Regions from separate parts of the Kocuria cellulosilytica genome, predicted to be linked through region 2. Evidence: predicted binding sites of a transcription regulator. Region 2 holds the regulator's gene; the other holds the start of a gene.
The links. The regulator LexA, encoded in region 2, represses DNA repair genes until DNA is damaged. The targets are predictions, from matches to a motif close to TCGAACANNTGTTCGA.
Positions count from the first base shown of each region.

Region 1 (3,338 bases), on a different contig from region 2:
CGCTGGGCCGACTCGACGTCGATGTCGATGTCCGGGAGCGTCGAGCGGTCGGTGGAGAGGAAGCGCTCGAAGAGCAGCTCGTGCTCGAGCGGATCCACCGGGGAGACGTCGAGCAGGTGGTTGACGAGCGAGGACACCCCCGAGCCGCGGGCGGCGTGGCGGACGCCCATCTCCTCGATCATCGCGGAGACCTCGGCCACGGTGAGGAAGTAGGAGGCGAAGCCGAGGTCCTCGATCACCCTCAGCTCCCGCTCCAGCCGGTCCCGCACGGTCCGTGTGGCGCGGCGGCCCGGGTAGCGGCGCCCCAGGCCGGCCTCGCACCGGGCCCGCAGCTCCGCGGGCGCCGGCCGTTCCAGGTCCAGCACGGAGGCCTCCGGCACCACCGGGCGCCCCCAGCCGCAGTCGGCGACCGGGTCCAGCCGGCACCGGTCGGCGACCCGCTGGGTGCCGGCCAGCAGGGCCGCGGCCCCGGCGGCGCCGAGGTCCGCGGCCCGGGCGATCTCCGCGGCGAGCGCGCGCATCCGCCGGGCGGACTTGAGCCAGCCCTGGCCGTTGGGCTGCAGCGGCTCCGGCGCCGCGGTCCGCCGGGACCCACCGGCCCGCCCGGTGCCTCCTCCCCTGCCGCCGGGGACGAGGCCGGCCCGAGCCCCGAGGGTCTCGAGCGGGGTGAGGGCGCGGGCGGCGTCGAGGACGTCGGCGGTGGCGGCCTCGGCGGGGGTGGCGTAGCGCACCGCGTTGGTCAGCACGGGGGTCAGTCCTGCCTCGAGGGCGGCCCGCAGCATCCGGGCCGCGTGGGAGGTGCTGCACGCGGTGCCGGGGGCGGCCAGGTGCGAGACCACCTCCACGGCGAGCGCCGGCGCGGGGAGCAGGGACCGCCACCTGGCCAGGGCAGCGCGCCCGGTGCGGTAGCGGCGGGCCGCGAGCTCCTGCCCGACGTCGGAGACGGGTCCGAGCAGCACGGTCAGGACCGGCTCCTCGTGCCGGGGCGGGACGGCGGCGGCCGCGATCTCGGCGGCGGTCGCCCCGGGCGGGCCCTCCGCGGCGTGGGCGGTGGAGACGAGCCGGCACAGGGCGGCGTAGCCCGCGCCGGCGGTGTGGCCGGCCGCGAGGACCACCACGCGGCCGAGGACGCGCTCGCGGCCGGGGGCCAGCAGGGCGAGGTCGACCCCCAGGACCGGGTCGAGGCCGTGCTCCCGGCACGCGCCCAGGTGCTTGATCGCCCCGTAGAGCCCGTCCCGGTCGGTGCAGGCGAGCACGTCCGCGCCGTCCGCCGCGGCGGCCGCCGCCAGGGCGGCGGGCCGGCTGACCCCGAAGTGGGCGCTGAAGGCGGTGGCGACGTGCAGGTGCGGAAAGCTCACGCCCCCCATTCGAATACGTGTTCGAATATTAAGTCAATTGCAAACCGCCGGGAGGACCGCCGGGCCCCCGGGAGGAGGAATCGCCGCACGAGCGTCCCGAGGACGACGGGCGGAACAGCTCTCGCCGGGCCCGCCGCGCTCCCCGGCCCTATGCTGGGCTCGGACGGCTGCTGCGATCGGACGGCCGCACGGCAGAGCGGCAGCGGCCCTCGTCACGACGGAGGGGTGCACGGCATGGCGGAGAGCTACCGGTACGACGTGGAGGTCCTGCACCTGCTCGTGTCCCCGGCCCACGCCTACTTCGGCCGCGCCCGGGACGGCGCCGCGGACGTCCCCAGCACCGACGCCGACCGGGCCGAGCTGGTGGCCGGCAAGGGCGTCGTCGGCGACCGGTTCTTCGGCAAGGCCGCGCACCTGGACGCCGCCGTCACCCTGCTGGCCGTCGAGGCGCTCGAGGCCATGGCCGAGGACCTGGGCGCACCCCCGTTCGACCCGCTCCTGACCCGGCGCAACGTGGTCCTCCGGGGCGCCCAGCTGGCCCCGCTGCTGGGCGAGGAGTTCGCACTGGAGTCCCGGGGCGACATCCTGCGGCTCCGCGGCGGCCGGCCGGCCCACCCGTGCGCCTGGATGGACCGGGTGCTCGCCCCGGGCGCGCACGCCGCCATGCGGGGACGAGGAGGCCTGCGCTGCCGGCCGCTGTCCAGCGGTGCCCTGCACCGCGGACCGGCCGTGCTGCACAGCCCGGTCCCGCTCGATCCGGAGGAGGCCGGGGCGGCGGTCCTGCGGCGGCCGTCCCGGTTGCCGTAGCGCCCACGGGACGCCCGGCCCCGTCCCCCTCCGTGCCCGGCGGCCGGGACGGCCCCGGGGAGGCTCAGGCCTGCGCGAGCTGGGGCAGCACCGCCTCCCCGAAGGCGTCGAGGAAGGGGCCCTGCTCCTGCCCCACGTGGTGCAGGTAGATCTCGTCGAAGCCCAGCTCGGCGTACTCGTACAGCCACTGGGCGTGCCGGCCGAGGTCGGCGGAGACGTTGACCGCCCCGGCGACCTGTTCGTCCCCGACGTCCTCCTGGACCGCCTTGCGCAGGTAGTCCTGGGGCGAGGCGAGCTCGGCCATGGTCACGGGGTCGAAGACGTTGGTGCGCCACTGGTCGAGGGCGATCGCCCGGGCCTGCTCCTGAGTGGCCGCCCAGCTCAGGTGCACCTGGAGCGCGGCACGGCCGGTGCCGCCGGCCTCGCGCCAGGCGTCGAGCATCCGGCGCAGGTCCTCCAGGGGCTGCTGGACCGTGATGAACCCGTCGGCCACGGGGGCGAAGCGGCGGACCGTCGTCGGAGTGAGCGCGGCGACGAGCAGGGCGGGCGGGACCTCCGGCGGGTCCCAGACTCGGGCGCGGTCGGCGTGGAAGGGTTCGTGGCAGGACACCTCCTCGCCGGCGTGCAGCCGGCGGACGACGTCGAAGCTGCCCTCGAGGAACCGCTGCCGCTGCTCCTTGGCCGGCCAGTCCGGGGTGACGGCCCGCTCGTTGAGCTTCTGCCCGCTGCCCAGGGCGGTCCAGACCCGGCCGGGGAACATGCGGGCGAGGGTGGCCGTGGCCTGGGCGGTGACCACCGGGTGGTAGCGCCGGCCCGGGGCGTGCACGAACCCGAACGTCAGGTCCGTGGTGGCCAGGGCCGCGCCCAACCAGGACAGCGCGAACCCGGAGTGGCCCTGGCGCGGTGACCACGGCTCGAGGTGGTCGGAGCACATGGCCGCGCCGAAGCCGGCCTGCTGGGCGTGCCCGACGTCGAGCAGCAGCTGCTCGGGAGGGATCTGCTCGTGGGAGGCGTGGAAGCCGATCGTCGCCATGGGGTCCTCCGGTCGAAGGCGGGAACAGAGAAGTGGGAACGGGTGAGCTCGGGACGGATGAGCCCGGGACGAGTGAGCTCGGGACGGATGAGCCCGGGACAGGTGAGCTCAAGACGGATGGGCTCAGGACAGGTGAGCTC
Region 1 is NZ_JAVFWZ010000003.1:134,528-137,865, reverse strand. Features, by position in the region: gene RCG67_RS05735 (DNA polymerase III subunit alpha) at 1-1,358, opposite strand, end outside; gene RCG67_RS05730 (MOSC domain-containing protein) at 1,593-2,165, shown strand; gene RCG67_RS05725 (TIGR03885 family FMN-dependent LLM class oxidoreductase) at 2,230-3,198, opposite strand.
Region 1: the regulator LexA is predicted to act here: its motif matches at 1,368-1,383, upstream of RCG67_RS05735 (DNA polymerase III subunit alpha).

Region 2 (3,338 bases):
AGGACACCGATCCGGCGACCCTGCACGTGGCGCCGCTCAGCGTGGCCGGCACCCTGCGGGAGGGGCTCTTCGACGGGCGCACCGTGGTCCTCACCTCGGCGACCCTGTCCGTCGGCTCGTCCTTCGACTCCGCCGCCGGTGCCCTGGGCCTGCGCGGCGAGGGCGCCCCGCGCTGGGAGGGCGTGGACGTCGGCAGCCCCTTCGACTACCCGAGACAGGGCATCCTCTACCTCGCCAAGCACCTGGAGAAGCCCGGCCGCCGGCTCACGGAGGCCCAGCTGGACGAGATGCTGGCGCTGCTGGAGGCCTCCCGGGGCGGGGCCCTCGGGCTCTTCTCCTCCCGCCGGGCCGCGGAGGAGGCGGCCGAGGCCCTGCGCGCGCGCACCGACCTGCCGATCCTGTGCCAGGGGGAGTCCTCGCTCGCGGGCCTCGTCCAGGAGTTCACCGACGACCCCTCGACGAGCCTGTTCGGCACGATGAGCCTGTGGCAGGGCGTGGACGTCCCGGGGGCCTCCTGCCGGCTCGTGATGATCGACCGGATCCCCTTCCCCCGCCCGGACGACCCGCTGGCGAGCGCCCGCAGCCGCGCCGCGGAGCGGGCCGGCGGCAACGGCTTCATGTCCGTCTCCGCGACGCACGCGGCCGTGCGGCTCGCCCAGGGGACCGGGCGGCTCATCCGCACGGGCGGGGACCGGGGCGTCGTGGCGATCCTGGACTCGCGGATCGCGACCGCCCGCTACGGCGGCTTCCTGCGGGGCTCCCTGCCGCCGCTGTGGACCACCACGGACCGCTCGGTGGTGCTCGGGGCCCTGCAGCGCCTCGCCACGGGCTGAGCAGGCCCGGCGCCGACCGGGTGCCGCCCCCGCCCGGACGTCCGCGCGGGCGGGGTGCGAACCGGCCGGGCCCGGCCGGCGCGTTCGACAGGGGGGCCGCACGACACCGGGCCGCACGGCACCGGGCCCCCGCCGGCGGCGGAGGCCAGGGCACCGGGGAGCGCGGCGGCTCAGAGGCTGCGCAGCACCGAGACGACCTTGCCCATCACGGTGGCGTGGTCGCCGAGGATCGGTTCGTAGCGGGTGTTCTGCGGCAGCAGCCACGTGTGGCCGTCCCGCTGGCGGAAGGTCTTGACCGTGGCCTCGTCGTCGAGCAGGGCCGCCACGATGTCCCCGTTGTCGGCGGCGCTCTGCCGCCGCACCACCACCCAGTCGCCGTCGCAGATCGCGGCGTCGATCATCGAGTCGCCCTTGACGCGCAGCATGAACAGCTCGCCGTGCCCGACCAGCTGGCGGGGCAGCGCGAGGACGTCCTCGACGGCCTGCTCGGCCGTGATCGGCCCGCCGGCGGCGATGTGGCCGACCAGCGGGACCATCGTCACGTCCGCCGAGGTGGACAGCTCGGCCACGGAATCGGGGCCCGCGGCGCGGCCGGCGGGCGCCGCCGCGGTCTCGGCCGCCGGTTCGGGGGCCTCCGCGCCGGCGGTCCCGCGCAGCTGCAGCGGCGTGAGGACCTCCATGGCCCGGGGCCGCTTGGGGTCGCGGCGCAGGTAGCCCAGCTTCTCGAGCTGGGAGAGCTGGTGGGTGACGCTCGAGAGCGAGGCCAGGCCCACGAGGTCCCCGATCTCCCGCATGGACGGCGGATAGCCGTGCTCGGCGATGGAGCGCTGGATGGCCTCGAGGATCGTGCGCTGGCGCACGCTGAGCCCGCGGCTGCGCGAGCGCGCCCCGGGGCGGGCGCCCCGGGCGCGGGGCTCCTCGGGGGTGGGGGGCTGGGCCATGGGAGCGTCGTCCTTTCCCGTCCGGCTGCCGGTGCCGCCGGTCCTCACGGTCCCGGTTCCGATGTCGGACCCGGGTGGTTCGATGGATCCCGGTCGGCAGGCGCAGGGGGTCCGCAGCGCGCGCCGGCCCGAGGCCCGAACACGTCCTCAGCCTAGGCGACACGCCGTGGGTGTTCAAACATATGTACGAGCCGGTGTCGACAGCGTTCGCAGGCACGTGCTAGACATGGGTCATCGGTATTCGAAAGTATGTTCGATCGAATGGAGGCCCGCACGGGCCGTCGACCGGACCGGTGTTCGAGATCGCCCGCCCGTGCGGGAACGTCAAGGAGTTCATGTCATGAGTGCCAGTGCCACCCTCAGCGCCGTCGTCGAGCGCCGCCGCGGTTCCGCGGCGGCGGGCGGCCTCGGCCGTGCGGCCCGGCGGGCCCGCCCCGCCGGCTCCGGCTCCCGCACCCCGCTGACCCTCACCCGCCGAGGCCGCCTGGTGTTCCTGGGCCTGCCCGTCCTCGCCGGCTCCGCCGCCCTCGTGGTGCTGGCGGTGATCTTCCTCGTCCCCTCGACGGCCACGGCCACGAGCGAGCCTGTCCCGGGCCCCGGGACCGAGCAGGTCACCGTCCATCCCGGGCAGAGCCTGTGGGAGCTCGCCGTGACCGCGGACCCGGACCGGGACCCGCGGGAGGTCATGGACGAGATCGTGGAGCTCAACGATCTGGACAGCTCCGTGCTCGTGGCCGGCCGGCCGCTCGAGGTCCCGGCCGCCTGAGCCGCCCGCCCGGTCCGGCCGGCCGCGCGTGGCCCCGGGCCGCCGCGGGAGCCCCGGGTCCGTGACGGGTCCTGGGCCGGAGGGCCCGGGCGGAGCACTAAACTGTCCGGGTGACGCAGAACCTGGACCGACTCAACGCCCTCCCGCTCCGCGACGACCTGCGCGGCAGGACGCCGTACGGCGCCCCGCAGCTCGACGTCGCCGTGGCGCTCAACACCAACGAGAACACCCATCCGGTCCCCGCGGACGTGCACGCGGCGATCGTCGAGGAGGTCACCGCGGCGGCCTGGGCCCTCAACCGGTACCCCGACCGCGAGTTCACCACCCTGCGCGAGGAGCTCGCGGCGTACCTCGGCCACGGGCTCGGGGCCGAGAACCTGTGGGCGGCCAACGGCTCCAACGAGATCCTGCAGCAGATCCTGCAGGCCTTCGGCGGCCCCGGCCGCACCCTGCTCACCTTCGTCCCGACCTACTCGATGTACCCGCTCCTGGCCTCCGGGACGCACACCGCCTTCGTCGCGGGGGAGCGGGCGGCGGACTTCGGGCTGTCCCCGGAGTCCGCTGCCGAGCAGGTGCGCCGGCACCGGCCGGACGTCGTCTTCCTGTGCTCGCCCAACAACCCGACGGGCACGGCGCTGGGGGCGGACGTGGTGACCGCGGTGTACGAGGCGGGCGAGGAGTTCCGCACGGTCGTGGTGGTGGACGAGGCCTACGCCGAGTTCTCGCACGGCGGCACCCCCACCGCGCTCACCCTGCTCGAGGGCCGGCCCCGCCTGATCGTCTCCCGCACCATGAGCA
Region 2 is NZ_JAVFWZ010000011.1:100,231-103,568, forward strand. Features, by position in the region: gene RCG67_RS15000 (ATP-dependent DNA helicase) at 1-833, shown strand, start outside; gene lexA (transcriptional repressor LexA) at 1,004-1,774, opposite strand; gene RCG67_RS15010 (LysM peptidoglycan-binding domain-containing protein) at 2,115-2,540, shown strand; gene RCG67_RS15015 (histidinol-phosphate transaminase) at 2,651-3,338, shown strand, end outside.